DNA from 3 places in the Spongiibacter sp. C9W genome. Region 1 is predicted to be linked to each of the others. Evidence: predicted binding sites of a transcription regulator. Region 1 holds the regulator's gene; each other region holds the start of a gene.

The links. The regulator sigma-54, encoded in region 1, starts transcription at its own class of promoters, with help from an activator protein. The targets are predictions, from matches to a motif close to TGGCACANNNNTTGCNNT.
Region 2: flgA (flagellar basal body P-ring formation chaperone FlgA) is a predicted target of sigma-54. The motif match lies at 8,269-8,286, and genes of this name have one in related genera.
Region 3: AC2Q8J_RS15400 (molybdopterin oxidoreductase family protein) is a predicted target of sigma-54. The motif match lies at 4,491-4,508, and genes of this name have one in related genera.

Annotation. Positions count from the first base shown of each region.
Region 1 covers NZ_CM170672.1:2,894,227-2,904,494, forward strand. The annotation lists gene AC2Q8J_RS13760 (YhdP family protein) at 1-2,599, shown strand, start outside; gene AC2Q8J_RS13765 (carbon-nitrogen hydrolase family protein) at 2,596-3,405, shown strand; gene yjgA (ribosome biogenesis factor YjgA) at 3,408-3,932, opposite strand; gene mgtE (magnesium transporter) at 3,970-5,328, opposite strand; gene AC2Q8J_RS13780 (HPr family phosphocarrier protein) at 5,459-5,728, opposite strand; gene rapZ (RNase adapter RapZ) at 5,747-6,604, opposite strand; gene ptsN (PTS IIA-like nitrogen regulatory protein PtsN) at 6,607-7,056, opposite strand; gene hpf (ribosome hibernation-promoting factor, HPF/YfiA family) at 7,086-7,373, opposite strand; gene AC2Q8J_RS13800 (RNA polymerase factor sigma-54) at 7,443-8,936, opposite strand; gene lptB (LPS export ABC transporter ATP-binding protein) at 9,080-9,805, opposite strand; gene lptA (lipopolysaccharide transport periplasmic protein LptA) at 9,807-10,268, opposite strand, start outside.
Region 2 covers NZ_CM170672.1:1,073,177-1,083,444, reverse strand. The annotation lists gene AC2Q8J_RS05245 (ATP-binding protein) at 1-1,218, shown strand, start outside; gene AC2Q8J_RS05240 (hypothetical protein) at 1,234-1,932, opposite strand; gene AC2Q8J_RS05235 (SDR family oxidoreductase) at 2,050-2,838, shown strand; gene AC2Q8J_RS05230 (helix-turn-helix transcriptional regulator) at 2,930-4,084, shown strand; gene AC2Q8J_RS05225 (hypothetical protein) at 4,081-4,659, opposite strand; gene AC2Q8J_RS05220 (DUF1244 domain-containing protein) at 4,765-5,070, shown strand; gene AC2Q8J_RS05215 (hypothetical protein) at 5,077-5,478, opposite strand; gene dinB (DNA polymerase IV) at 5,581-6,681, shown strand; gene AC2Q8J_RS05205 (flagella synthesis protein FlgN) at 6,729-7,121, opposite strand; gene flgM (flagellar biosynthesis anti-sigma factor FlgM) at 7,118-7,423, opposite strand; gene flgA (flagellar basal body P-ring formation chaperone FlgA) at 7,504-8,199, opposite strand; gene flgB (flagellar basal body rod protein FlgB) at 8,528-8,932, shown strand; gene flgC (flagellar basal body rod protein FlgC) at 8,936-9,337, shown strand; gene AC2Q8J_RS05180 (flagellar hook assembly protein FlgD) at 9,345-10,013, shown strand; gene flgE (flagellar hook protein FlgE) at 10,069-10,268, shown strand, end outside.
Region 3 covers NZ_CM170672.1:3,232,857-3,243,124, forward strand. The annotation lists gene AC2Q8J_RS15380 (DUF2066 domain-containing protein) at 115-1,191, shown strand; gene AC2Q8J_RS15385 (AI-2E family transporter) at 1,188-2,285, shown strand; gene hda (DnaA regulatory inactivator Hda) at 2,285-2,980, shown strand; gene AC2Q8J_RS15395 (OmpA family protein) at 3,202-4,317, shown strand; gene AC2Q8J_RS15400 (molybdopterin oxidoreductase family protein) at 4,619-6,802, shown strand; gene AC2Q8J_RS15405 (DmsC/YnfH family molybdoenzyme membrane anchor subunit) at 6,854-8,707, shown strand; gene AC2Q8J_RS15410 (DNA-3-methyladenine glycosylase I) at 8,716-9,396, opposite strand; gene AC2Q8J_RS15415 (FAD-binding protein) at 9,550-10,268, shown strand, end outside.

The DNA of each region.
Region 1 (10,268 bases):
GGGGGTAAATGGCTACCTGGAGCTCGATGAAAATACCGGAACCGCGGTGATCGATACCGACACGCTTAGCCTGGCGTTTCCCAATTTATACCCCCAGGCCTTCACGCTCGACAATATGAGCGGCGAGGTACATTGGCAGTTGAACAATGATCGGCTGGTACTGCGAAGCTCGCCGCTGCAGGCGCGAGACGGAGACGCACCGCTAACAGCCCTGCTGCGTTTAGATCTGCCACTGTCAGAAGAGGCCCCAGAGCCACCGCTAATGACCCTGGCAATAGCGGCGCAGCAATTACCGCTGGCGTCGGCGAAGGCCTATGTTCCCGAGGTGCTGGATGCCGGCTTGCGGAGCTGGTTGGATCAAAGTATTCGCGCGGGCCGCGCAGCCACGGCTGAATTTATATACCGGGGGTCGCTACGCAGTGGCGACCACGATGGGCGCACGGTGCAGTTGAAGCTTGATACGCGGGCGTTGGCGTTGGTCTTTCACGATGAGTGGCCCGAGGTTGCCTCTGAGCAGGCGCAGGTCTACCTCGATGACGGGCAGGTGTGGGCCACGGCGTATGCGGGAAATTTCGTGGGCATGCAGCTGCCACGGGTTGATGTGCGCCTGGATGATCATGATGGCCCGGTACTAACAGTGAATACCGCAGCTAGTGTGCAAGCGACGGCTGTTCAGGACCTGTTTAAGCGCAGCCCCCTCGGGGCAATGACGGGGGGAGTGTTAAATGACTGGCGCATGGAAGGTGTGGTGGAGAGCAGCTTCGCGCTGACAATGCCGTTAGTCGGTGAGCCGCGTGCAGAGGTGGCGGTGCAAGCGGATTTAGCACTGTCAGAGCTTACCTTGCCGGATGTTAATTTGTCCTTGAATAACGTCCGTGGCCCTCTTCAGTATCGCAGTGATAGCGGTTTGAATAGTTCCGGCTTGCGGGCGTCGGTGTTGGGGGAGTCGATTCAAGGACGCATAGAGCAGCGCGATGACGTCGTCCATGTGAAGGCGTCCGGGAAAATGGACATGGCTGCCGTTCGCGCATGGTTACAGCAGCCTGCGCTCGGTTATTTGCAGGGGCGCACAGATGTGAATGTGCATGTGCAAGCGGGTGGCAAGCGCCCTGGGATTGAAATCGAGTCGGCGATGCGCGGAGTGGAAGTGCGATTGCCACAGCCGCTATACAAGGCCGCCGATGAGCCTCGGACATTGAAGATTTATCAGTCCTTTGCCGGTTCAGGGGCACCGCTCAGCGTCGAGCTTTCTGAGTTGTTTCGTTTGCAGTACCGCCAGCGTGATGGCGCTATTTCCGTGACACTGGGCGATGGCAACCGAGCGCCGTTGCGCGAGGGCGCGTTGAGTATTGGTGGGGGGCTGGCGTTTGCTGCCATGGATCAGTGGCAGCTGGCCCTCGACAATTATTTAGAATGGCAGTCTCTGCAACCTGTTGCCACGACGGGAGGGGGAATCCCGGTGTTTGTCGATCGCTTGAAGGTCGATGAACTGGAAGTCCTTGGGCGAATCCTCCATTCCGCAAATATCAGTGCCCGGTCTGAAGGCGGGGATTGGACGCTGCGTGTCGACAGTGACGAGGTAGCAGGGAATATTGCCCTGCCATCGCAGCTGGGTGACCCCTATGTGTTGATGCTGGAGCGTCTCGCACTGCCAAGCCTTGCCAGCAGTGGCTCCGCTGCCGAACATCTGGGCGATATTGATCCGAGGTCGTTTCCGGCCTTGGATGTCGATATTGAATCACTCAGTATTGGCGAGAAAAACTATGGCCGTGTCGGTTTTGACCTTCGCACAGACCTGTTTGGCGCGCATTTCTTAGCCCTGCGTGGGCAAGTGTTGGGCATCGACCTGGGCGACGCCAGCAGGCAAAACGCTTTGCATTGGTGGTATCAGGAAAATGGTCGCCGAGGCTCTCAGCTCAAGGGCAAATTTGCGGTTCGCGATATGGGCAAAGTGCTCAGCTCGCTCGGTTATGAGCGCTCTCTAGAGACGCGCTCCGGCGGCTTTGATATCAATGTTAGCTGGCCAGGCTCACCGGACCAATGGGCGATGAGCGCGAGTCAGGGAAGAGTGAAATTTGCCTTAAAGAATGGTCGGTTTTTAAAGACCTCAGATGCGGCCAGTGGCGCATTGCGCGTGTTGGGTATTTTTAATATGACCAATATTGTGCGCCGCTTGAAATTTGATTTTCGAGATGTCTTCCGCAAAGGCGTACATTTTGACGACATGCGCGGTGAACTGGGCTTTGGTCAGCAACGATTGGTGCTAACCCAGCCACTGGAAGTCAGCGGGCCGTCGAGCCGTTTTCAGATGAGCGGTAATATTGACCTCGTGTCGGAGGCCTTAGATATGCGCCTGGTTGCCACGTTGCCTGTTGGCAGTAACCTGCCCTGGGTCGCGGCGCTGGTTGGCGGCTTGCCGGCGGCTGCGGGAGCGTATGTGGTAACCAAAGTGTTCGAAGAGCAAGTCGATAGCTTCTCCAGTGCGGTGTATGACATTCGGGGCACTGTTCAACAGCCTGAACTCTCCTTCAAAAAGATTTTTGACGTCTCACCCACTGAGTTGAAGGGGCAAGAGACGCCATCGCAGGTTGCGCCATGAGTCTTCGTGTCTCAGCGGTGCAAATGGTGTCCGGCGCAGCGGTGAGCGTCAACCTGAATGACGCGTTGGAGCATCTGGAGAAGGCCTCTCGTCAGGGAGTGCAGCTGGCGGTGCTGCCAGAAAATTTTGCCTGTTTTGACAGTGGGTCAGCGCTGGCCGAATTGGCATGCCAGGAGCAACAGTACGCAGCGATACGGGGACGGCTGGCCGAGCAGGCTAAACGTTTGGGGATGTGGATTGTCGCGGGAACGCTGCCACTGCCTGCGGCGGATGGTCGTTGTTATGCCAGCTCGCTGGTCTTCAATGACAGCGGTGAGTGTGTCGCCGATTATCGCAAGTTACATTTGTTTGATGCCGACGTTGGCGATGCACAGCAACGCTATCGGGAGTCGGAACGCTACGCCCCCGGAGAGCGGCCCTGCGTTATTGATACCCCCTGGGGGCGGCTTGGCGTAGCGGTCTGTTACGACCTGCGCTTTCCCGAGTTGTTTCGCCTGATGCTTGATGACGGGATGGAACTGTTGGCGCTACCGGCGGCGTTTACGCGGCGCACGGGGCTGGCGCATTGGTTACCACTGCTGCGTGCGCGTGCAATTGAAAATCAGGTGGCGGTTATTGCAGCAAATCAGGGTGGTGTTCACAGCGCGCGCCGAGAGACATCTGGAGGTTCTTGCGTGATTGACAGCTGGGGGGGCGTACTCGCCGAACTCGGCTTTGGCGCCGGTATTGCGACAGCTGACATCGACATGGCGGCGCAGCGAGCGCTGCGTCAAGAAATGCCAGTGTCGCAACACCGGCGATTCTAGTTCTACGCCTGGCTTTCTTCTTCGTTGGCAATTTGCTGAAGTTCGCGCAGGTAGCGAAAGAGCTTGCGCGCTGCTGCGGGCGGCTTATTCGCCGTTTTTTCTTTGCCAGCTTGCATGAGTAATTGGCGAAGTCGCTGTCGATCGGCATTGGGGAAACGTTGCAGTGCGGCGTCGACGCCCTTGACGCCAGCAGCTAGCATATCGTCTCGCAAGTCCTCGAGCTCGTGAAAGCGTCGCGCCAATGCTTTTTGCCCTTGCTCCTGTTCAAGCAGGGCGGCTTCAATGCCGCTGGCATCAATGCGGCGCATCAGTTTGCCGATGTACTGCATTTGCCGGCGAAGCCCCTCGCGGCTCTTAATCCGCCGCGCCGTGGCGATGGCTTCCTCAAGGTCGGGATCGTTGATGGGAACCCGGGCCAAGTCGGCATTGCTTAAGCCCACGAGGCGACTGCCCAGTTTTTGCAGGGCTTCCATTTCGCGCTTCAGTGCGGTTTTACTCGGGCGTTCTTGATCGTCTATATCGGTCACAATAACGGTTGCTCTATCGGCTTGGCTTGAGTGGAACTCAAGCGTAAAAATACGTGGCTAATCCGAGGAAGGACATAAAGCCGACAACATCGGTAACCGTGGTTAACACAACGCCGCCAGCTAACGCGGGATCGATGTTTAGCGCCTTCATTACCAGCGGCAAAATGGCGCCGGCCAGTGATGCGGTGATCAGGTTAATTACCATGGCGGCGGCGATAATGGCGCCGATTAAGGGGTCGTTAAACCAGTAACTGGCGGCCAGCGCGACAATGAGTGCCCACAGCAGCCCGTTCATGAGTCCTACCAGAACCTCTCGATTGATCAGCCAGCGACTGTTATTGCGGCTGATATGGCCAAGGGCCATCCCGCGAATCACCACGGTTAAGGTTTGTGTGCCGGCGACACCGCCCATGCTCGCGACAATGGGCATGAGTACGGCCAGTGCGACGACTTTTTCAATAGTGCCTTCAAAAAGGTTGATAACACCGGAGGCAATAAAGGCCGTTAACAAATTGATGCCGAGCCAAATGGCGCGGCGCGGCGCGGTGGTCATTACCGATGCAAAGGTGTCTTCGTCTTCATCCAGACCGGCCATACTCATCAGTGAGTGGTCGGACTCTTCGCGGATAACATCGACGACGTCATCGATGGTGATTCGGCCAAGGAGCAATTGATTGTCGTCGACCACGGGGGCACTGACCCAGTCCCGCCGCTCGAAGAGGTTGGCAACATCGCGCGCAGGCATGGACGCCACAATGGGCTCAACTTCGGTGTCCATGATTTCACGAACGGTAACGCTGGGATCCGAGACCAGCAGTTTCCGCAGCGACAGTGAGCCAATGAACTGGTCATTACGGTTAACGACCAGCAGGCTATCGGTCATTGCGGGAAGCTCTTCGTGCCGCCGCAGGTAACGCAGCGCGACATCCAGGGTGATGTTCGGCCTTACAGTGATGGTGTCGGTGTTCATCAGACCACCGGCACTGTCCTCGTCGTAGGACAGTATGTGCTCCACACGCACCCGGTCTTGATGGTCCATCGACTCCAGCACTTCGCGAATCACGCGGTCCGGAAGTTGCTGGAGTATATCGGCGATATCGTCGGTTTCGAGACCCTCGGTGATCGCGGCGACTTCCTCGGCATCCATGTGCCGCAGGAACTGACTCTGCACCTCGTCGCTCAGGTGCTGGAGAATGTCACCCTCATTTTCGGTATCGACAAGTTGCCACAGCACGCCCCGTACTTTTTGCGGTGTCGACTCAATAAGGTGGGCGGCATCGACGGGAGGCAGGCCGTTGAGCATACGCCGAATTTGCAGAAACGCGCCGGAGCCCAGAGCTTCATTCAGTAGCTCTAGGCGGCTTTCAGCTTGGGGCTTTTCTGCGGTTTGGGCCATATAGCTCTCTGCGTTGCGTTCGGCTTTCTGCTGGATAGCAGTCACACAGTGTGGCGAGAATTATCCTTTAATCTTCGCTGGGCAACAATTGCAGACGGGCGAAATCGCGCTGAAATGCGCAGTATTTGATTTATTCGCCTTCGTCAAAGCGGCGTTCGATCAAGTCGACGAGAGCGTCGAGGGCGGCTTGTTCGTCTTCCCCTTCGCAGCGAATATGCAGTGTCATGCCTTTGCTGGCCGCGAGCATCATTACCGACATGATACTTTTTCCGTCGACCCATTGCTGCCCCGCCGACACCTGAATGCGAGAGGCAAATGCGGTGCTGGTGGTCACGAATTTGGACGCAGCACGGGCGTGAAGGCCGAGTTTATTGATGATAGGAATTTGGATTTCTTGCATCGCCTTGTCCAGCCCAGGTTAGTGCTGAAGTTCGCGGTGGCGAACTTGCAGGCCAGGACAGGTGTCGCGAAGCGCCTTAGCCAGCTTTTCGGCCATGTATACTGAGCGATGTTGTCCACCCGTGCAACCGATCGCGATGGTGAAGTAGCTGCGACCGGCAGATTCTATCTCAGGCAGCCAGCGCAGCAGGTAAGTGAGTATGTCGTTATACATCTGTTGGACTTGCGGCTGGGCATCTAGGAAGTGCTGAACGGCCTCGTCGCGGCCGCTAAGGCTGCGCAGCGCCTCGTCCCAGTGAGGGTTGGGGAGCATGCGCAGGTCGTAGACCTGGTCGGCATCAATGGGCAGGCCGCGCTTAAAGCCAAAGGACTTTAGCTGTAATGCCATGCGGCTAGCGTCGACGCCGAGAACGCGGTCACGTATGGTGGCGCGCAATTGATGCACAGTCATGTCGCTACTATCGATGGTCAGCGATGCCTCTGCGACAATGGGCTCCAACAGCGCAGACTCTTGCTTTATCGCGTCGCTAAGCGGCTGGGAGTCGGTGCTCAGCGGATGCCGTCGGCGGGTCTCGCTAAAACGCTTAATGAGCTTGTCGTCGCTGGCATCCAAAAAAAGAATACGCAAGCTGGCCAGGCTTCGAACTTGTTTGCACAGTTCTTGGAAGCGGGCGAGCTCTGTTTGTGAGTTTCTCGCATCGATACAGACAGCAACCTGCTGATGAACTTTCAGTGTGCTTTGAGAGAGTTCGGTAACGAGTGCGGGCAGCAGTGACACCGGCAGGTTGTCGATGGCGTAAAAGCCTTCGTCTTCGAGCTGGTGCAGCGCCGTGCTTTTGCCCGAACCTGAGCGGCCGCTGAGAATAATAAGCTTCACGCCTAGCTCGCTACCGCACGTTCATAAAGACTGCTGTCGCTGTCTGCGCTGCGAAGCTGCTGGCGGAAAGCGTCATCGTTGAAGGCGTTGGCCAAGCTTGCCAATACTTTAATGTGTTCGTCGTGTGCTTCGGCAGGAACGATCAACGCAAACACTAAGTCCACGGGTTGGTCGTCTATCGCTTCGAAGTCGATAGGCTCGGCAAGTTTAAGCAGCATGCCGGTAATTTCGGTGCACTGCTGGCTGCGACAGTGGGGAATCGCAACCCCGTGCCCGATACCGGTGCTTCCGAGTCGCTCGCGGGCGAGCAGTTCGTTGAACAGTTCGTCGGCGTTGAATTGCGCATTATCCTCACTGACAAAAATAGAAATTTGTTCCAGTAGGCGTTTCTTGCTGCCCACAGACGTACCGCAGTGGGTACGTCCGGGGCTGAGTATTGAATCAAGGGTCATGTTTACGTTTCCGGAACATCCCCGGGCCTTTAGTGGCCCAGGTTTTTCTCCTTGTGTTTAATAAGCTGGCGATCGAGCTTGTCGGTGAGGCTGTCGATGGCCGCGTACATATCCTCTGATTCACAGGTGGCGAACAGATCGGCGCCGGCCACATGTACGGTGGCTTCAGCTTTTTGAACCAGCTTTTCTACTGACAAGGTAACGTCGGTATTGGTGATATTGTCGAAGTGCCGTTGCAGCTTGGCGAGTTTGTTGTTGACGTAATCGCGAAGTGCCGGGGTAACTTCAACATGGTGACCACTGACGGTTATTTGCATATCTTGCTCCTTCATCGCTGAGAACATCCGGCGCCTCCCGGCGCGTTGTTTGGGCCTTTTGGGGCCTTATTAGACCAGTCTTTTCCGTTCGTTAGAGGGCGGAATGACTAGTGATTCCCTGTACTTTGCAATGGTTCGCCGGGCAACTTTGATGCCTTGCTCGGCCAACAGTTGGGTGATTTTGCTGTCGCTTAGCGGTTTCTTGGGATTTTCTGCGGCAATTAATTTTTTGATTAGTGCACGAATCGCCGTGGAGGAGCATTCTCCTCCGGTATCGGTCGAGACGTGGCTGGAGAAAAAATATTTGAGTTCGTAGATGCCTCTCGGGGTATGCATATATTTTTGCGTGGTAACCCGTGAGATCGTCGATTCATGCATGCTCACTGCATCGGCGATATCGTGGAGCACTAGCGGTTTCATCGCTTCGTCGCCGTACTCCAGGAATCCGCGCTGATACTCAACAATTTTGGTGGCGACTTTCATCAGTGTTTCGTTGCGGCTCTGCAGACTTTTAATGAACCAGCGCGCTTCCTGGAGGTTGTCGCGAATATAGTCTTTGTCGCTGCTGGTGCCGCTGTCTTTGGCGAGCGATGCGTAGTGGCTGTTAATTTGTATTTTCGGGGCAATGTCCGGGTTTAACTCAACCAGCCAGCGGCCTTCTTTTTTGCTGACGAATACGTCTGGTACCACATACTCCGTTTCGTCGTTGCCCACGCAGTCACCGGGAGTGGGGTTCAGCGTTTGAATGAGTGCCAGGGTGTCGCGCAGTTGGTCTTCTTTTAGCCGGCAGCGACGCATGATTTGGTTGTAATCACGGTTGCCGAGCTGCGGCATATGTTGCTCGACAATCTGCAGCGCTTCAGCCAAGTATGGGGTGTCTGGGGAGAGCTGTCGAAGTTGAATCAGCAAGCATTCTTGAAGGTCCTGGCCGCCAACACCTGGGGGGTCAAACTGCTGGATGAGGTGAAGGACTGCATTCACTTCTTCTATTTCGATATTGTCGTCGTCGAAGGCGTCCACCAGCTCTTCGGGGCTGACGGTGAGCCGCCCTTTTTCATCGATCGCGTCGATGATGGCATCAGCGACGATGCGGTCAAGTTCTGAGAGCCGGCTGAGGTTGAGTTGCCAGCGCAGGTGGTCCTGGAGCGACTCTGAGCTGCCGTGGCGATAGTCATTGTTGTAGTCGTCGTCGGCGCTACCGGCCGCGGAGGAGCTTGGTGCGGAGCTTTGGTAGACGTCTTCCCACTGGCTGTCTACCGGCAAATCTTCGGGGATGTCGCTGCGCTCGGCCCATTCACTGTCAGCGTCGTTGCTGGGCGCCTCCTCAGCAGAGGTCGTTTTGCTGTCAGCCTCATTGGCGTTACTTTCGCTCTGGCTGTTGCTGCTCTGGGGTTCCGGGCTGTCGCTGTCTTCCTCTACTTCCAGCAGGGGGTTGGAGTCCAGTGCCGACTGAATTTCCTGTTGAAGGTCGAGGGTGGAGAGCTGTAATAAACGAATCGCCTGTTGCAGCTGGGGCGTCATGGTCAGCTGCTGACCGACTTTTAGCTGGAGCGATTGTTTCATAGGCAATGACTTCTACTACAACCATACCTGAGGGATTAAATGCCGTTATGTAGCCATAAACGACGATGCTTCAGGGTCAGTGTAGTCCCGCAGCCGCACCGCTGCAATAGGCGTTTAAAGCAATTGCTGTGCCGATTTTTTGATCAAAGGGTAAATGTGTCGCCGAGGTAGATGTCCCGCACGATTTGGTTGTTGAGCACGGCCTCGGCATTGCCCTCAGCAACGATGCGACCTTCGCCAACTATGTAGGCTTTTTCGCAGATATCGAGGGTTTCTCGCACGTTGTGGTCGGTAATTAGGACGCCGATGCCGCGCGCCTGCAGGTGGCGAATAATCTGCTGAATATCGTTCACCGATATGGGGTCTACCCCGGCAAAGGGCTCGTCGAGCAGAATAAAACTGGGCTCGGTGGCCAGTGCTCGTGCAATTTCTACTCTGCGCCGTTCCCCGCCCGAGAGCGCCATACCCGGCGATTGGCGAATATGGGCAATGTGAAATTCTTGTAGCAGTGCATCGAGCTTTTCTTTGCGTTGCTTGCGATTCAGGTCGCTGCGGGTCTCCAATATCGCCATGATGTTGTCAGCGACGCTCAGCTTCCGAAATATGGATGCTTCCTGAGGGAGGTAGCCAACGCCGTGTTTGGCCCGACCTTGGATGGAAAGCGGTGTCAGGTCTTTGTCGTCGAGCTGAATGCGGCCGCGGTCGGCGTTGACGATGCCGACGATCATATAAAAACAGGTTGTTTTTCCCGCCCCGTTGGGACCCAACAAGCCGACTATTTCACCGCTGTTAATACTCAGGGAGACGTCTTTGATTACCTCTCTGCCTTTGTAGGCTTTAGCGAGGTTGCTGGCTTTCAATACGGGCATGTTAGCGGGGAGTCTCCGGGGTGTCGGGGGTGGTGCTTGGCGCGGGGCTATCGGTATCACTCACGCCCTGCTGAGGCTGTAGGGTCATTTGTACCCTGCCATCGAGTTTGTGGCTGCCACCATCGGCAATGACCATTTGCTTGCGCCCGCTGTATACAATGCGATCGCCACTGATCTTGGAGCCTTGATGTCGGATGGTGGCATCTTTTTGCAGCAGGATTTCCTCGGCATTTAGGCTGTATTCTATGAGTCGGGCACTGGCGACCACGACGCCTTCCCCGGCGCGGGGTTGTTGCTCAAAATGGGCGGGGCTGCCATGGGCAATAACCTTGGTTACTTTTCTGTCAGCCTCGACAATAATCAGCTTGTCTGCGCGAATAATCAGGCTGCCCTGCGACATATTGACGTTGCCCGTGTAAATGCCGCGATTGTTTTCATAGGTGGCTTTATCTGAGCTGAGGTT
Region 2 (10,268 bases), 1.7 Mb from region 1:
AGCCTGTTAGACGTGAAGGCCTCCAAGCTGCAGGTGCTTACAGTGAATCGCGATGTATGGCTCGGCAGCGAGCGCCTTGGGCGCCTGGTGATTGAACGTCAGCTATCCGACCTTTGGGCAAGTACCCGCCTCGATATTATGTTGCTGCTGCTTATGCTTCTGCTCAGTGTGGGTATTGCTTTTGTTATATCCAATACTTTACAGAAACTCATTGCCGGGCCGATTCTTGCGTTGCTCGATACCACGCGAAAAGTGTCGCTGTCGGGTGACTATAGTTTGCGCGCCGACAAGCATGGCGACGATGAAGTCGGAGAATTAATCGATGGCTTTAATGTCATGCTCTCTCACATTGCCACCCGTGATACCGACTTGGCCAGAGCGAAGGAAGAGCTGACGCTCCGTATACATCAGGCCGATGCGGCGAATACTGAACTTCGCAAGGCCGTAGAGGACTTGAACCGAACACAGAAACAGTTGGTCGCCACTGAAAAAATGGCCTCACTGGGTGGCCTGGTGGCCGGTGTGGCGCATGAGGTGAATACCCCCGTTGGCGTGAGTGTCACGGCCGCGTCGACGCTGCGCGCCGAGAGTATAGAAGCGGAGCAGGCCTACAACGAAGGGAAATTGACCGGCAGTGGTCTGAAGCATTACTTCGAACACTGCATGCAATCCACCGAGATTATTCTCAATAATCTACGCAGAGCGGCAGACTTAGTGCACAGCTTTAAACAGGTAGCGGTGGATCAAACCAGCTTTGAACGCAGGAAATTTAATCTAAAAAGCTATTTTGATGAAACCCTGCTGAGTCTGCGACCAAACTTGAAGAATACGCAGATCGCTGTAGAAATAGACTGTGAGGCGTCACTGGAAGCCAACTCCGTGCCTGGCGCGATCTCGCAGATATTTACCAACTTGTTGATGAATTCCCTTATGCATGCCTTTCCAGGCGGTGAAGCCGGCCGCATACGCGTGGTGGTAACCGAATGCGACGGCGATATTGAAATCTGCTATAGCGATGATGGCTGCGGTATGGATGAAGAGGCGCGAGAAAAGATTTTTGAACCGTTTTTCACCACCAAGCGCGGCGCAGGCGGGAGTGGCCTGGGCATGCATATTGTCTTTAATCTTGTCAGCCAACAGCTGAAAGGGCAGGTTGAGGTCTTGTCTGCCTTAGGGGAAGGAACTGAGGTGCGTATTCGTTTCCCGTCGGGTCTTTAAATATCTAATTTGGCCTTAGAACCGATAACTCAGCGCGAGCATCGCGATAGGCAACAGGTTCAAGTCATCCAATTCCTTTTCAACTTCGCGCTGTTCGGCTGCCACTTCCTCTCGACATTGCTGGTTGGTGTTGCAGCTTCCCGTCGAGCGAATCTTAACGTTGGCGTCCCCGAGGTAGGCAACGCCCACGTCGGCGCTGAAGTGAAAACCTTGCCCGGTAGCTCTGGACCAGCCAATACCGAGGTAGGGGCTCACCGGTTCGAAGTCGATGTTGGTAATAACATCTCCGAGTATCGCGGGCGAAAAGCGGCTGTTGCCGAACTCACAGTTTGTGGTGCCAGGTACGGGAGAGTTTTCTTCGCAGCGGGTAATAACCTTGGCAGAGCTGTTGTTAATTAATATGCCTGCACTTACCCGAAACCATTTGCCACTGGGGTGCCAGTCGGTCAGCAGATAGGCATTGCGCAGATCGACGTCGCTTTTGTAGCTGAGCTCATCGCCCTCAATACCGTTGTTGTCATCCCCTTCGAAGTCCAGTTTAAAACTGCCGTACAAGGCGCCACCGCGAATGCCAAATTGCGGGGAAAAGCTGTATCCAAGCTCCGCGCCACCGCCAATCGTTGAAGCCTGTAGGCGCAGCGATGTGTCGGCGAGCGCAGGCGTGCTCACGGCCAGGCAGAGTAGTGCTGAGGTGGTATATCGACGTAGATGCATGTTTCCTCGCTGTATATTCTGGCTTGGCGCTTCCACCCATTCGGGTGGTGCTGCTCGGGTCCAGCCTAGGTAGGCTTCAGGGACAAGTAATTCGAATAATTAAACAGGATAGTCAAAATGTTGCTTAGAGACAAAGTCGTCATTGTGTCGGGTATCGGCCCGGGCTTGGGACAGGAGCTGGCCCTTGAAGCCGCGCGCCAGGGAGCAAAAGTGGCGATGTGTGCCCGCACGGCCAGTAAGCTCGATGATGCTGAAGCCCTGATTCGCAGTGAGGGCCTGGACAATGCGGTATTGAAGGTGGCTACCGATATTAGTGACCGCAAACAATGTGCAGAGCTGGTTGCCAAGACAATTGCCGAATTTGGCCGTATCGACGTGTTGTTTAACAGTGCCTACAACCCCGGAAACTTTGGGCCTATCGCTGAGGCAGATTTGGACAGCTGGCGAGACGCCATGGATGTGAACTTCTTCGGCACCATGGGGCTGACGCTTGAAGTCGTGCCGCAAATGAAGAAGCAGGGCGGCGGCGCGATCGTGATGATCAACACCATGGTAACCCGCAAACCCATGCCGACTCAGGGCGGCTACGGCGCCTCCAAGGCGGCGCTTGCCAGTGCAACCGCTCACCTGGCGCTAGAACTGGGGCCTGACAATATTCGTGTGAATTCGGCCTATATGGGCTGGATGTGGGGGCCGTCGGTCGAGGGCTATTTCCAAATGAATGCAGAGGCTGGCGGCCCCAGTGTCGAAGAGCAAAAAGCTGCTGTAGCCGCCAATATCCCGCTGCGCCGTATACCCGATGACGGCGATTGCGCCAAAGCCGCTGTGTTTTTGGGGTCGGAGTACTCCCGAGCGCTGACCGGTGCCGCGCTCGATGTAAATGGTGGCGATTTCTTGCCACATTAAACCGCTGCGAGGATTTAGTGCGCTATAGATGAATTCCATGCGGTCAGCGCTTAGAATCGAGGCTATTGCATCACAATGGCCTCGATCTTCTATGTCTGAGATTTCTATCTCGCCGCGTATGGACGCTCTGCTGCGCGCGCTCTACGGCGGCACTTTGGAAACGCCCCCCTGGCAGGCGTTTCTGGATCAGCTCAGGGACGCCTTGGGCGGTAACTATGCGACCTTGCTGCTGCGGCCGCCGAATGAGCACGACCCCGGCGTGATACTCAACGCGCTGGTGGTTTCGCCGGAAATCTATCGCGCCTACAACGAGACCTATTTTGCCTTAGACCCCTTTGTGAATCTTCCCGATGGCGATGTCGTCACCGTGGCTGAGTACATGTCGGCAGAGGAGTTTGAGGCGTCCGAGTACTATCAAAATTATATAGAGCCAGCCAATGTGCGGCACATCCTGGGTGCCGATTTATGGCACGGTGAGGAGCTACTGGCACGGCTGCGCGTCACGCGGCCAGAGAGCCGCGAAGATTTTGGCGCGCGGGAAAAGGCCCTGTGCAAGCAACTGCTGCCACATATTAAACAGGCGGTGCAAATCCACTCCCGGTTACGTGAAAGTGAACGCGAGCGAGTGCTGTATGCCAATACCATCGACAGTTTGTCGGTGGGCGTGATTACCCTGGATGCCAACGGCGATAGCTTAAATAGCAACCCAGTGGCCGAGCGCCTGTTAGCACAGGGGCGCGGTGTCGCATTGCAGGGAGGACGCCTGAGTTTTGAAAATCGGCGTGAGCAGCAAGACTTCAAAATGCTACTTGGCGAGGTAATACAGGCGCATCACCAGCGCGAGGCAGGCTGTGTTCGCGCCTTTCGCCTTGCAGGTGCCAGCTCATTGAGTGGCTTAAGCCTGCTGATACGACCCCTGCCGCACAGTGACCACGGTGGTGAGCGGCGTCCGGCCGTAGCGGTGTTCATTAGTGACCCCATGGCACCGCGTCAGGCACCCAGTGATGTGTTAATCGAACTGTTCGGTTTAACACCTGCAGAGTCTAAATTGGCGGTGCGACTGGTTAACGGGCAAAGCCTGGACGAGGCATCGCTCAGCTTAAATATTTCTCGGAATACGGCTAAATCGCATCTCAGCTCGGTGTTTTCGAAAACCGGCGTCGCGCGGCAAACGCAGTTAATTCAGTTGATTTTGAATAGTGTCGTCACGCTGGCCGGCGAGCCGGCCAGCGATCGTCACGACTAGCTGGCGGGCGCTTTTTTAGCGGCTGCCTTTTTGGCTGCGGCCTTTTTAGCGGGTGCTTTTTTTGCTGGAGCTTTCTTAGCAGCGGCTTTTTTGGCGGGTGCCTTTTTGGCTGCGGCTTTTTTAGCAGGGGCTTTCTTTGCCGCTGGCTTTTTAGCGGCCGCTTTCTTAGGTGGGTTTTTCTTGTCGAAGTCTCGCGCAGCATCGCGGGCAGCCTTAGCCAGAGCTTTGGCACGCTGATAGTCAGCCTTTAAATCCTGCATTTGTTCGCGGGCCATAATGACCAGCGCCTTGGCGTCCACCTCAAGCTCGCGCGCAGAGTCCACGGCCTTGTGAGCGCGCTCCATCTGACGCTGTATGCGAGCATCCATATTTTCCTTGGCTTTCTTTTGCAGCTCGCGCAGCTTTTCCTGCTCCTGGCGAATTTTCGCTCGCGCTTTTTCAGTTTGCGCCTTAGCGCGCTCCAGTGCTTTATCCGCGTCGGATATTAAGCGGTCGCGTAGCTTTTCTACTTTATCTTCCAGAGATTCAATCTCCCGGTTGATCAGCGCTACAGGGTCTAGTTTTTGTTTAGCCATGCTTTCTGACTCCGTCATAAAGTGTTGGGGTACGTCGCGAGCAGGAAGTCTGTTCGTTGGCTTAACATAGCAAATTTCCTGATAATGAACAGAGTAATGCAGCGAATGAGTGAACAAATTATGAACAAGTCACAGAGCGATGCGATAGAGGCAGCGGTTTTTCGCCGCTTGCTCGAGCATTTGGACGGCCGCAAAGATGTGCAAAATATCGACTTAATGAACCTGGCGGGTTTTTGCCGTAACTGTTTGTCGAAGTGGTATGCGGCTGCAGCCGAAGAGCAGGGCATAGAGGTGGATTACGACGCGGCGCGCGAAAGAGTCTATGGCATGCCGTATTCGCAATGGAAATCGAAATACCAAAAAGAAGCCAGCCCCGAAGCGCTGGCAGCGTTTAATAAAGAGCAGAAGTAGCAGCGCCTAGAGGCCCCCATTGGGGATAAAGCGATTGCGGCTATTTGCGCGAATCCAGCGCAGTGTCTCAACAGATAGCTTTTCACCGCGTTTGCGCAACACTTTGTTGATCCAAATGGCGGGGGATTCTGCGCCAGCTTCCCAGCCGCTAATCCGCTCTTCGGCAACAGTGAAGAAGCGAATGAGTGCCAGTAGCTCAGCGTTGTCGAAATCGGCCACAGCGAGTTGCCAGGGCTCAGCGGGTAGTCGCATGACGGTGCTATAGCGCTGCTGCTCCTCCTCAGTGAACGGCGAGGGTAGTGTTGCCAGGGACGCGTCGTCGCTCAGTGCTATACAGCGCTCGAGAAAGTCTCGATCAATGGTGATAGCGGCTTTTTCAGAGTCCGGGGTCCAACTGCCAATACTCATTGCTACGGCATTCCTTTTTAATTCAACGTGGGTGGTGTGGCGCACAGTATACCTCACTACCATGAGTGACAAGCGCAAGCTGCTCGCGTAAAGTCTGTATGTTTGTACAGTATTTGGCTTAAGCGGGTTTTCTGCGCCATGGTGTCGGTGCTCAACACGAGAAAGATCATTCATTGCGACTGCGATTGTTTTTACGCTTCGGTGGAGATGCGTGATGACCCGCGTTTGCGCGGTAGGCCGATTGCCATTGGTGGCAAGGCCAGTCGGCGCGGCGTGATCGCTACCTGCAACTATGAGGCGCGCGCCTATGGTGTGCACTCGGCAATGCCGACTGCAACCGCATTGCAGCGTTGCCCGCAGCTGATTTTGGTCCCGCCGAATATGGATAAGTACCGCCATGTTGCTGCGCAGATTCGTGAAATATTTAGTCGCTACAGCGAGCTGATCGAGCCGTTGTCCCTGGATGAGGCCTACCTGGATGTCAGCGAGTCGCCGCATTTTCAGGGCAGCGCCAGCCGCATTGCCGAAGCGATCCGGCAAGCGGTAGCCCGCGAAGTGGGAATCACCATTTCCGCGGGCGTTGCACCGAATAAATTTTTGGCGAAGATTGCCAGCGACTGGCAAAAACCTGACGGGCTTACGGTGATACGGCCCGATCAGGTCGATGACTTTGTTCGTGCGCTGCCGGTAACCAAGATTCACGGCGTCGGCAAAGTGATGGCGACGAAGTTGGCGGCACTGGGCATCGAAACCTGCGAGCAGCTGCAAGGGTGGAGCGAGCTGACCTTAGTGGAGCGTTTTGGTCGCTTTGGGCGACAGTTATATGGTTATGCGCGCGGTGTGGATGCGCGGCCGGTAAAGGCCGAAAGGCAGCGCAAATCGTTGAGCGTTGAGCGCACGTTTGCCGAGGATCTGTCGCCAGGGGAGGCCGCGGATGCAGCACTTGCTCAACTCATTGACGAGTTACAGCGGCGTTTGCAGCCACATAGTGAACAGGCTATCGCGGGCGCGTTCGTTAAGTTGAAGAGCAGGGAATTTAAGGTAACCACCATCGAATTGCGCCAGGAAGGCAAGCTTGACCCCGCCTGCCTGCCACCGCTGATGATACAGGCCTGGGCGCGATTGCATTCCCCGGTTCGCTTGATTGGTGTGGGTGTTCGTTTCGCCGCGCCGGTAGAGCAACAGCAGCTCAGCCTTTTCTAGCGACGGCGGGCGCCGGCGCGGTACTGATAAGATTGCGTTGTTTGTATTCAGGCTTCGCCAAGGCGTCTGCTGTAGGCTGACGCGCCTGTTTGGCCATCGGCGCCATAGGTGCGCAGGGCGGGGCTGCCCAGCCCGAGGATGTGCATGGCCTGTTCATTGTAATCTTGCTGTCGACTAAGCAGGCTGCCGATACGCTCATTCAGATCGCGACAGCGGCGCAGGCTCTGAGTCACCTCCGCAGACATCGCCCGCTCTGGCTGCTGCTGTTGGCGCAGTCGCTCGAGCGTCTCTAATTGCTGGCAGCAATCCATTTTTTGTTCTGCAAGCTCGCGCAGGCGGTCGGCGTCGCCGTGGTCGCGCAGCACTGCCAACTCTTCGTTTAACAGCGCTTCAAAGCGCTGGCTATGGGCCAGTAACTGTTGCTCGGTATCGGTCATCATGCGCTAGGATCTGTCAGTCGTTCCAGGTCGACAAAGGCCTTTGCCACCTGTTCGCTGTCGACAGTGAACTCACCGTTGCGAATGGCGGTTTTAATCGCCTCCACTTTTTGGCGGTCGATACCGTCGCTGCCGGCAATTGCGGTTCGAGCGCGATCAACCAGGCTGCTATCAGCCGCTGGTGTGCTTGCCGATTCGAGCGGCGACGTGGCACCGGCATCCGCGGCGTTGGTCGCGCTTGAAGACGGGTTATTGTCGAGCCTTCTTGGCTGGCCGAGTGGGCCGCCATTAATTCGATCGACCATGATAATTCCTCATTACATTGGCGTTGATGGTATGCCTTATGACAGTTAACGGCAGCTATCGATAAAACTTTAGCTTTTTTTTATTCGATTCGTACCGTATTACCACTAATGACAATACCTTCTAACTGTTTGCCTGAACTGATATTTTCCACCCGTATTCGAGCACCCTTCGCCGCGTCTTGCAGGGCACGGCCCTTCATGCTGACGTTAATGGCAGTACTGCGGCTAATGAGCTTGAGCTCTTGTCCTTTCTTTATCATCGCTGGGGCCTCCAGCATATTCGCGGTGATAACCGCGCCCTGGGGAATACTGCGTCGGCTGAGCATTCCCTGACCACCAAGGCCCTTTTGGTATCCGTATGACAGACTCGATACATCGCGCTCTGTCCAAGTGATATCCGCTTCAGTCACTCGCTGGCCGGCAGCGATAGGGTGCTTGCTCACCATGACCTTAGTGAATGCCGCGATCGTTACCGGCAGGTACACCTTCCACGCCTTAACACCTTCGCAGCGCACGCCCACCGTCGTGCGCCGCCGGATGGTCGCGCCTGGCGGCAAAAAGGCCTGTAGTCGCTGACTACATTTTGCCAGACGGGTGCGCGGGTCGAGTTCGCCCACGGTGATACGGGTGTTCTCATTTTGCCAGGGGTGGCGTTTGGCAATGAACTGGCTGGCAGTAGCGCTAATACGCTGCGCTGACTCCACGCCAGCGTCTGCCAGAGTGCTCGGGCAGACGCTGCTCAGGAGAGCGATTGTGATTGCTGCGCGCCAGATCATGACACCTTATTCCCTCACTATTAGTTTGCGGCGCCAAGTTTTTGTCGGCGCGGGGGCTTTATGAGTTAAGCAGCAATTGCTATGCCAGTTTTGCGAAATAGAGTGAGTGTTAGAAGGCGTGACAAAGACTTGCCGCTCGCCGGTAGAACTGGCGGCAAGGGCTTGCCGAAAAACCGACGGTTTGTTGGCGCCGGTTTTATAAGTTGTTGAAAAATATAAGAATAAAAAAGTGGCACGCGCTTTGCGTCGGACATGTCGAACGCCAAAGGCTTTGCGCCTTTATCCAGTGTATCGGCAGCGCAGCCCATAACTTTAGCGAGACAGATTTATGGCGATTAATTTTGATAAGGCACTCGGTATACACCAGCAGGCACTGCTGCTTCGCCAGCAGCGTACCGAACTGCTGGCCGCCAATATAGCCAATGCTGACACGCCCGGCTACAAGGCACGCGATATCGACTTTAAACAAGCACTGGGCCAGGCAGCGCAGGGCCAGCAGTTATCGCTCAGTCGCAGCAATGCGGCGCATATTACCGAAGCGGTCGCTCCAGCGGCGGGGCAGGCGCCGGTGATGTACCGCATGCCTCAGCAGCCCTCAGTCGACGGCAATACGGTGGAGAGCCATGTAGAGCAAGCGGCATTTGCCGATAACAGCATGCGCTATCAGGCCACTATGAGTTTTCTGAGTAGTAAGTTCTCTGGAATTAAATCGATTCTTCAGGGAGGTCAATAAGCGATGGCGAATCCCCTTGATATTGCCGCTGCGGCGATGAACGCGCAAATGCTGCGTTTGAATACCACCGCCAGCAATATGGCAAATGCGGATACTGTGGCCAGCAGTGAACAGGCTGCCTACCGCGCAAAACAGCCGGTTTTTGCCACCGTGCTGGACCGCCAGCAGGGCGTCGCCGGTGTCGAGGTTGTGGGGATTAGCGAGAGCAATGCCCCTGTTCCCAAGCGTTATGAGCCGGGCCACCCAATGGCAGACGAGCAGGGCTATGTCTACGGCTCCAATGTGAACACCGTTGATGAAATGGCCAATATGCTGTCCGCCTCCCGTTCATACCAGAACAACGCCGAGGTGTTTTCCACGGTGAAGACCCTGACCCTGCGGGCCTTGCAGCTCGGTAAACAGTAGGAACTGAATGATGGAATTGCGAACGCTTGAACAATTGCAGCAGCAGAGTGCGGCGAGTACGGCAAAAAAAGAAGCCTCCTCGCTGGGGCAAGACGACTTCATGAAACTGATGCTGCAGCAGCTTAAGAATCAAGACCCGTTTAAACCCACCGACAACACGGAGTTTATCAGTCAGATGGCGCAGCTAACGTCGGTGAGCGGCATCAGCGAGATGAATGACAACCTGGCTGCACTGACGAGTTCGCTGTACGGCGGTCAATTGCTGGATGCGTCCTCGCTGATCGGTAAAGAGGTGCTGGTCGGCAGTGATGTTGTCGCCCTGCCATCAGAGGGCGCGGTAAGCGGTCAGGTAACACTGCCGGTGAGCACGCAAGCGGTCGATGTCGAGATTTTGGCGCCCTCGGGTGAGGTGCTGGGCAAGGTGGCGTTAGGACCGCAGACGGCGGGACCGGTGTCGTTTCGTTGGGATGGTAGCGGCCTGGACGGCGAGCGTTTGCCCGCAGGCAATTATGTAATTCGCGCGCAATACCTGAACGGCAACAGTGTAGAGGCCTTGCAAACGGATATTCGCAGCCCCGTACGCAGCGTGAGTTTGCCCAGTGGCGGCGGTAGCCCCACGGTGCAAATTGATGGTGTCGGTACGGTCTCGATGTCGCAAATAAAGGAAATTAGCTAGGCGCTTCGGCGCATTCATTGATCAATTCGCGAGTGATCGCAGCAGGAGTATAACTATGAGCTTTCGTATTGCATTGAGTGGACTGAACGCAGCGTCATCGCACCTGGACGTCACCGCTCACAACATTGCCAACGTTAACACCACTGGCTTTAAAAGTTCCCGCACATCCTTTGCCGATGTGTATGCAACATCCAATAACGATGTAACCAAAACCACGCCCGGCGCAGGTGTTCGTTTGAATACCATTGTTCAGCA
Region 3 (10,268 bases), 340 kb from region 1:
TTGGTTGGTCGCGCAATTCAGCAGCTAAATCGGGAATTTTGCGCTGCTTCAGGACTTGGTAGGCGCGCCTTGCTAAACTGTGGCGCCAGTTTCAGGTAGAGGGATTTTAATACTGTGATTAATGCGCTAAAGCGGCCGCTGCTATTGTTGTTAGCTGCCTGCCTGTGCTCGGCCGCTGTCGCGGGCCGTGTCGATGACCTCTACAAGGGGCGCGAGGCCGTTGCCGAACAGTCCCCTGCGACTCTCCGCCGCGGTGCGGCCAGTGCGTTGGAGCAAGTCTTTGTGCGTGTGTCCGGCCAGGGCCAGCTGCCACAGTCCTCCGCACTCTCTGAAGCACTGGCTTCCCCCGAACCATTTTTAACTCGCTACAGCTATCGCCGTGAAAGCATCGATGGCGAAGAGCGTCTTTGGCTGGACATGAAGTTCTCTCCTCGGCAGGTCAATGCGGTGCTTCAATCAGCCGGTTTGCCAGTGTGGTCGGCAAATCGTCCCACGGTATTACTGTGGCTGGTGGTCGATACGCCAGAGGGGCGAAGCTTCCTCGGCAGCGGTAGCCACCCGGACCTAGAAGAGGCGCTCCAGGATGCTGTGGCACGCCGTGGCCTGGCATTGCAGTTGCCGCTATTCGACTTGATTGATGCGGGTAATCTGAGTGCGCAGGCTTTGTGGCAAATGCCCGAGGCCCGAGTTCGCGAAGCCTCGCAACGCTATGCGCCGCCTTTCATTCTTATGGGGCGGGCCTCCCAATTGTCCACTGGCCAGTGGTTGGCGAGCTGGGCCTTGCTCGATGAGCAGAGCGGCGAACGCTTTGATACCCAGAGTCAGCAAGACAGTGGCTTTCTGGCGGCAGCGGTCGATCGGGTCGCCGATGTTCAAGCGCGTCGCTACGCGGTCAACAGTGTTGCCGGTGCTGGTGGGCGCACGCTGATCCATGTGAGTGGCCTCACGCGCTTTGACGACTACGCGCAGATGGTGAGTTACCTGGAATCTCTTGCGGTCATAGAGCACGCGAATGCGGCGTGGGCGTTTGGCGAGGAGTTGGTGCTGGAATTGGTGTTGAAAGACGATATGGATAAAGTCGAGCGCTATCTGCAGCTGGATGGCCGCCTGCGCCGCGCCGCTGAGGGCGTAGGCCGCAGCCGGTCGCCACTGGCGACGCAAGGCAACTATATCTGGCAGGGACAGCCATGACAGTGAATGTTCGCTGGTTATGGTGGCTGGGGGGACTTTTACTGCTGGCGTGGTTGCTCAATGCCCTCAGCCCAATATTAATGCCTTTCGCCATTGCCTCAGTGCTGGCGTATATGGGGGATCCGCTCGCCGACCGCTTAGAGGCCAGAGGCGTGGGCAGAACCATGTCGGTGGTGTTGGTCTTCAGCGGCTTGTCGCTGTTTTCGCTGCTGATGTTTTTAATCACCTTGCCGTTGTTGCTGGATCAAATGCAGCTGCTGGTGCAGCGTTTATACGCGCTGGTTGGATGGTTGCAAGAGACGGCACTGCCCGGGTTGCGTGGATTTTTGGATTTGCCTGAGCAGGCCCAGCCAATCGATACGGCTAAAGAAGCGATCAGCAAACACTGGGATGCGGCAGGTGGCATTTTTGTCTATGTGTGGCAAAAAATAAGTGGCTCCAGTGTCGCGGTGATGACGTGGGTGGCGAACATCACGCTCATCCCTGTTGTTACGTTCTATCTGTTGCGCGATTGGGATGTGATGATGACGGCAATTCGCAAGCTGCTGCCGCGTTCCCACGAAGCGCTGTATGTTGATATCGCGCGCCAATGCGACGAGATATTAGGTGCCTTTGCGCGCGGGCAATTTTTGGTGATGTTATCGCTCGGTGCGATATACACCGCCGGTTTGTTTATCCTCGGGCTCGATCTGGCATTGGTGTTGGGCCTGGCGGCAGGCCTGGCCAGTATTGTCCCCTACCTGGGGTTTATCGTGGGCATCGCTGCGTCGGGGTTGGCGGCGTATTTCCAGTTTGACCTGTCCTGGCAATTGCTGGGCGTTGCAGTGGTGTTTGGTATTGGCCAACTGTTAGAAAGTTTGTATTTAACGCCGTCGCTGGTGGGCGACAAGATTGGCCTGCACCCGGTAATGGTGATATTTGCCATATTGGCAGGGGGCCAGTTGTTCGGCTTCCTTGGCATTTTGTTAGCGCTGCCGGTTGCCTCGGTAATGAAGGTGATGGCCGGCTATCTTCACGACGCGTATTTGCGCAGCGAGTGGTATCAAGAAGGTGGAGAAATCCCCCTGGTGCTTGAAGACGAGGACGAGGACTGATGGCGTCAACGCAGTTGCCCCTCGCGCTTAGCCTCGATACGGAAGCGACCTTTGATAATTACTATGTCGCCCCGTCGCAGCAGCTTCCGGTAGCAGTCTTAAAGGGGGTGGCAACGGGACAGGGCGAGAAGCTGGTTTACCTCGCTGGGCGCAGTGGTCGGCGGCACCTGTTGCAGGCCTGTTGCCAGTTGGCCGACGCGCAGGGGCGTTCGGTGCGCTATATCCCCGCCGCAGAATTGCTGGACTATCCCGCTGAAATGGTACTGGAAGATGCCGATTTGGCAGACCTCGTGTGCATTGACGGTTTGTCAGCCATTGCCGGCCGCAGCGACTGGGAAGTGGCGCTGTTTAGTCTTTACAATCGCGCGCTTGGCGGGGGTTGCTCGCTGCTTTTTGCGTCTACCGACGTCCCTGATCAGTTGGCGATTGAGCTGCCTGACCTGGCGTCTCGCCTGCAGAGCTTTAGTGTTTATCGACTCTCTGAACTTAGCGAGGAGGAGCGAATCGCCGCGCTTTGTCACCGTGCTCAAATTATGGGCCTGGATATTAATGAGGCCCTCGCAGAGTTTATCTATCGCCGTTGCCAGCGTGATCTAAAAGCGCTATTTGGCGTACTAAACGACTTAGACCGTCACAGCCTGGCGCGGCAACGGCGACTGACGATCCCGTTTGTAAAAGAAATAATGTCTTGGTGAGTGAACTTTTCACTCAATCCAGACTCTCGATGCGGGCGTGGCGTTGCGAATAGTGGTTGCTTCTTTCTTGCGGAGCTTCTATAACTCTTTGCAACGCCGTCGCGGTAAAATTACTGAAAAGCAGGCGTGCAAGGGCAAACTTGCGTGTTATTCTTGAGCCAAGACCCACCATTAAGGTAGGGCGACGGAAGACCTAAGTGATAATCAGGGGAGCTACAAAAATGCGTAAACAATTAATGGGTGCTGCGATTGCTGCGGTAATTGCCGCACCAGCGATGGCAGATGACCACAGCAACAAGTGGTACTTAAATGCCGGCGTAGGTTATCAAGTTTTCGATTCTGCTTGGGACCTGGATGAGACCGCTGCCGGACTTCTAAGTATTGAAAAACAAATTAGCAAGAATTGGGGTGTCGAGGTCGGCGCGGTATATTCTGAGTCAGATAACAGCTATGACGTAGCAGCTCGCGATGCAGAATATCTCTCTCTCTCAGTAAGTGCCCTGCGCTACTACAATATCGAAAATAACGACCGTCTGACCCCCTACGCGGCTATAGGTTTGGGCGACGCTTACTATAATTTCGAAGCCCAGAATGACCAAGGCATCACTACCGGTAATGTTGGCGGTGGTTTACGCTATGCGCTTTCCGGCCCGTTGTCATTGCGCGCTGATGCCCGTTATTACTATGGCTTTGATACTGAAACAGACGACGGTATCGTCTCTCTGGGCCTAAGCTACGCGTTCGGCGGCGAGTCTAAGCCGGCTCCTGCTCCAGCGCCTGTTCAAAGCAATGACAGCGATGCTGACGGTGTTGAAGATGGTGCTGACCAGTGCCCAGGCACACCAGCAGGTGTTGCTGTTGACGCCAAAGGCTGTGCCTTGGACAAAGACGGTGACGGTGTACCTAACTACCGCGACAAGTGCCCTAACACACCAGCGGGCCGCCAGGTTGATAAATTCGGTTGTAAGTTTGTACTCAAGCACACCGAGTCGATCAAAATGGACGTGAAATTCCCACTGAACTCCGATGCGATTCCTGCTTCGCAAATCAGCGAGCTGAAGAAAGTCGCTGAGTTCATGAAGCGCTTCGGTGGTGTTAAAGCCGTTGTTGAAGGTCACTCTGACAGCACTGGTGCTGCGGCCTACAACAAGCAGCTGTCTCAGCGTCGCGCCGACGCCGTTCGCAGTGCTCTGATTAAAGAGTTCGGCATTGATGCCAGCCGCCTGAGTGCGATTGGTTACGGTGAAGAGCGTCCTATCGCTGACAACAGCACCAAGGCAGGCCGTCAGGCTAACCGCCGCGTTGTTGCAGTAATGGAAGCAGAAGTCGCTAAATAAATCGCGACTGGTGCATACCGGAAGGGGCCCTGAGGGCCCCTTTTTTTTGCCTGAATTTCGACCCCCTCCTGTTAAATACTCCCCAACTTGCCATGCCCCAATTGAGGGCGAAGTTGTTCTGTGTTGCCGAATAGCCCGCCGTATTTACTGGCTTTCAGCCTGATTTAGTTAGTTGGCATAGTTCTTGTTAAGTCCAGAGTAGATGCGGTGATTTGCTTGGCAATTCACCAAGTTGGTGCGCTTTTTTAGCCCCCGCGGGCTCGGTTTAGCACACAAACAGTGCGCAACAATGAGGGATTTCATGATATTCGGTCGCAGAAAACGCAAGCCCATTACGATTGCTGACAAGCAGGTAGTGGACTGGAAGTACGCCGTCTGTGGTTATTGCTCCACGGGGTGCTCAATTGAGGTCGGTTTGAATGCCGACGGGAAGCCGGTGGCGAGTCGCGGCAAGGGCAATGCGCCGGTTAATCAGGGCAAGCTGTGCATAAAGGGTATCTTTGAGCATGAACTGAGTGGCACCGCTGGTCGTGGTACGCAGCCGCTGATGCGCGACCGGATATACGACGCGTTTTCTCCAGTCAGTTGGGATAGCGCGCTCGATCGCACGGCTGAGGAGTTTATGCGAATCCAGCAGAAGTACGGTCGCGATAGCGTGGCGATTGTGTCCACCGGCCAACTGCTGACAGAAGAGTTTTACACCCTGGGAAAATTGGTTCGCGGGGTAATTGGTAGCAACAACTACGATGGCAACACCACACTGTGTATGGCATCGGCAGTGTCCGGTTATAAACGCTCCTTCGGCGCTGATGGGCCGCCCGGCTGCTACGAGGATTTCGAAAATACTCACTGCCTGATGGCCTTTGGTTCAAACCTCCCTGAGCAACACCCCATTATTTATTGGCGATTAAAAGAGGCGTTGGAGAAGCGCAAGTTTCCACTGATTGTTGTCGACCCGCGCGTGACCATGCTGGCGCAATTTGCCGATATCCACTTACCGATAACACCGGGTACTGACCTGGTGCTGCTAAACGCCTTAGCTCACGTCATTTTGAAGGAGGGCTTGCAGGATCAGGCTTATATAGACGCCCACTGCAACGGCTTTGATGAGCTTGCTGCGACAGTAGAAAAATATGACCCCATCACCGCCTCGCGGATATGTGGTATCGACCCAGACACCATCAAGCATGTGGCCCGCATTTACGCAAAGGCACCGTCGGCAATGAGTATCTGGACGATGGGTATTAATCAGAGTACCCACGGCACCGACGGCGTGTGCGGCATTAATAACCTCAACCTGATTACCGGCAATATCGGCGTGCCCGGCGGGACCAGTCTGTCTATTACCGGGCAGTGCAACGCCATGGGCACCCGGGAGTGGTCATCCTGCTCGGGCCTGCCGGGCTATCGTATGCTTGAGAAGCCGGAGCACCGCAAGGAGGTGGCCCAGTTTTGGGGGGTTGATGAATCCTTCTTCCCGGCAAAGCGCGGTTTGCAACAGACCGATATTTTTCCGGCGATAGAGTCGGGCGATATTAAGGCCTTGTGGATCGTTGCCACCAACCCGTTGACCTCCATGCCGAACCAACCGCGAATTAAAAAGGCCTTGGAGAAGCTCGAATTTATGGTGGTGCAGGACGGCTACCGCGACTGCGAAACGGTCGACTATGCCCATGTTTATCTTCCCGCTGCCGTGTGGGGGGAAAAAGAAGGGGTACAAACGAATACTGAGCGGCGGGTAAATTTGGTACGCAAGTTTACCTCGCCGCCGGGGGACGCCAAGCCCGATCATTGGATTTTCTCGCAGCTGGCCAAACGTTTTGAGCGGGGCAGGGAGATCGCCTTTCCCGAGACGACCTCTGAAATCTTTGATGAAATGAAGCAGTTGTCAAAAGGTCGTGGCCGGAATTTGGATATCTCCGGCATGAGCCATGATCTGATTGAGGCGCAGCGCGGCATCCAATGGCCGATGCGCGAGGGTGATGAAACGGGTAGCCCACGGTTGTACAGCGACGGCGTGTTCCCCACTGCAAACGGGCGCGCCAACCTGCTGGCCATGGACTACATCGAGGACAATGAGGTACCGGATGAGCACTATCCTTTCTGGATGAACAGCGGCCGTGTCGTGGAGCATTTCCACACCCGCACTAAAACCGGAAAAATTGGAAACCTCAATAAGTTCAGTCCAACGCCTTACATGGAAATGAATCCAGACTCCGCGCGCGCGGCTGGGGTGAGCCACCAGAGCTATGTGCGTTTGGTGTCGCGCCGCGGCGACGCTGTCGTTATGGTGCAGCTCACGCAGCGGGTTCCCCGCAATATGCTGTTTATCCCTATGCATTATCACGACTGCGTTAACCGGCTGTCGCTGGGATTGCTTGACCCCTATTCCCGCCAGCCAGCCTTCAAGCAGTGTGCCGTGCGCATTGAACATATTGATCAAAAGGAGGCGGCGCGACTCAACGTTGAACGCCGGGCTTTCTAGTTGGCCGTGTTAGCCGTGACATCCCCCATTACACCAAGAAGGGCTTAGTTTATGTGGAAGGTTCGAGACGATGAGCCGCAGTACGCTTTCCTGAAAGAGTCTGGCGCGCCTGAGGTGAATTACTATGAGGCGCCCATTGATCTGATCGCCCGCAGCGGCGGCGCTGTGCCCGCCGGGCGCGAAATGTTTATCAATGAAGAGCCGGGCGTGGGCAGCAACCCGAATCGCAACAAGCAACACGCCTTTCACTTTACCGCCGACAACTGCATTGGCTGCCACGCCTGTGAGGCTGCGTGCAGTGAAAAAAATGATAACCCAGCGCATATCAGCTTTCGGTCAGTGGGCTATGTCGAGGGAGGCAGTTACCCCGATTTCAAGCGCATGAATATCTCAATGGCCTGTAATCACTGCGACGATCCGGTGTGTCTGAAGGGGTGCCCAACGCGCGCCTATACCAAACATGTTGAGTATGGCGCGGTATTGCAAGACCCGGAAACCTGTTTTGGCTGCGGTTATTGCACGTGGGTGTGCCCCTACAATGCGCCGCAGTTAGACCCAATAAAAGGCCAGGTGAGCAAATGCAATATGTGCGTTGATCGCCTGGAAGTAAATTTAAAGCCGGCCTGTGTTTCTGCCTGCCTGGGTAACGCGCTTAATTTTGGTGTCGTGGAAGATCTGCCGGAGAATCGCGAGCAGGCGAAGCTCAGTATTCCCGGTTTTCCCAGCCCGGAAATTACGCATCCGAATATTCGCTTCCAGCAAACTAAACGCATGCCGGATGAGGTCACGCGCACCGATGGTATGGCGGTGAAATATCACAAAGATGAGCAGGGTGAGTACCGCCCGGTCGTGGACCAGAAAAAAGGCGTTGAAAAGCGTTGGGGGCTGGACAAGCTGAGCTCTCGCGAAAACCCCTTGGTGATTTTTACACTGGTTAGTCAGGCGTCCTTGGGGGCCTTTGCTATCAGTACGCTGGGTTCGGCATTCGCCCTTGAGCCGATACTCGCGCTGCGCTCATCGGCGCTGTATGTGCCGTTTGTTGCGCTGATTGTCGCCCTGGCAGGTGTCGGTATGCTGATGTCGGCAACCCACTTGGGCAAGCCGCTGCGCTTTTACCGCGGTTTCAATAATCTTCGCCATTCCCCGGTATGCCGCGAGGGCTTGGGCATGCTGCTATACATGGTGTTTGCCGGCCTGCATTTACTGAGCGTGCTGCCCGATAATGCGGTATTTCAGCGTTGGTTTGGCGATTGGGGGCACTACCCGGTAGCTGCCGCTGTGTTGAGTACACTCGCACTGGTGTCTGGCGCCGTTGGCCTGTATTACATGTATCGCTGCTATCGAATTCCTGCGCGGCCCTTTTGGAATCACTGGCAAACAGGCAGCAGCTTTGTTGGCTCTGCCCTGGCTCTCGGCGGTATTGTTTGTTTGTGGTTTATGTTGCTTAGTGCGCCGGCCAGCGGCGCAGCTGAAAACACCGTCGCTATGCTTGCCCTGGGGGCCGGGCTGATTGTGGTCGCTGCGCTAATCGAGGGGCTGGGTCTGTGGCAACACGCCCGAGCAATGAACGTTGCCAACAACGAGGGCAGCGTTTCCCATTACATTCAAACAACGGTGTTTGCCAAAAGCTATCTGCTGCGCAATACGCTGTTGTTGCTTAGCGCAGTGATTGCCCTGAGTCTTACCCTGACGCAGGGTGGCATCGCCACAGGTTTGATCGCGGCGGCGTTGAGCTTGTGTGTGTTGGCCTATGCGGTAATTGGGCGGGCGCTGTTTTATGTATTGGTTGTACCGACCACGATGCCCGGCGCATTTTTCTGGAAGAACAAAGACTTCGAGGAGCACGCCCGGGACATCGGCTTAGCCAACCTGCCGCAAGTCGGTGTGGTCGCCGACCTGCACTGAGCGAAGGTTCAGCGCGGGCCCAGAGAAAGTGCGAGAATCATACTGATCTCGCACAGTGGTCGGCCGCTCTGGGCCTGCAGCGTATTGAAGGCATCCTGCACCTTGATCAGGTCGCGTTTGGCAGTGATCTGGGTGCGGTCAACAATTCCCTCGGCCATCAAGGCGGTGGCCACGTCGCGGCTCAATACGAACGTATCCTTTCCGACAAAGCGCAGGAAGTATTGGCCGCTATTGCCGCCGAGTCGGCAGCCATGTTTTTTCAGATATGCCCAAAGACCGATGGTGTCATCACTGGGCCAATCGGCGAGGAATTGGCCCACGCCACCATGCTTCTCCTGCAGCTCTAAAACGAAATGGGCGTTTTCCTGTACCGCGCGCACCTTGCTCAGGTTGCGAATAATTCGCGTATCGCTGGCCATCTCCTCTATCTGCTCGGGAGAGCGCATCGCCACCCAGATGGGCAGAAAGCGATTGAAAACCTCCTCAAAGCCAGGCCACTTTTGGCCGACAACGCGCCACACGAAGCCCGCACGAAAAATACAGGCCGCCATTTCAGCGAGGTAGCGGTCGTCCGGTGTGCCGATCAGTTCAGCGGGGCTCTTATGGCTGGGCAATTGCGCTTCTATGGCAGCGATGCTGCCGTGTTGATCAATAGCGCGCGATAAATAACGGTCATAGAGCGTCGACATGTGATTTCTCCGAGTGCGGGCCAGCCTCATGCAGACGGATGATTGGGTGCTGCGGGGCGTGGGGCTACCATGATGGCCGATCATACACTTTAAATACGCCCGATGGACGCAGTTCGACCGCGATAACTGGGCCAGCACGCCGGAATAAGAACTATGACAGAACAAAACTGGGATCACAGCGTCGACGTCTTGGTGGTCGGCAGTGGTAATGGCGCCATGACCGCCGCTCTCAGCTGCTACGAAATGGGTGTTACCGACGTCCTATTGCTTGAAAAATCCGAGCTTGTTGGTGGTACCAGCGCAACGTCGGGTGGCGGTGTTTGGATTCCCAATAATCGCTATGCAAAGGCGGCGGGCGCGCAGGACAGCATTGCGGATGCAAAACAATACTTGCTGAATACCACGCCCGAGGGCGCGGTGCCTGAAGAAATGGTCGATGCCTATCTGGAGAACGGCCCGAAGATGGTCGAGTTTCTGCATCAGCGCAGCGATGTGCGCTACGAAACTCTGGAACACTATCCTGATTACTACACCAATGTCGAAGGCTCGCGCACGGGCCACCGCTCGATGGAGCCGGAGCGTTTTGATTCTTCGCTATTGGGCGACGATGTCAAACGCCTGCGCCCCTCGCATCACATGATGCGCCTGTTTGATCGTATTTATTTCACTCAGGTTGAGGCGGCGTTGCTAACCGTTCAGGGGCCGGGTTGGGTAAAGCTGACGCTCAAACTGATGGCCAGCTATTTCCTGGATTTCGCCTGGCTGCTGCGCGGCCGTAAAACAAGCCGCAAGGTGTGTACCGGGGCTGCGGGAGTGGCGCGCTTGTGGTATTCGCTGAAGAAGCGCGACATTCCGTTGTGGACCGAAAGCCC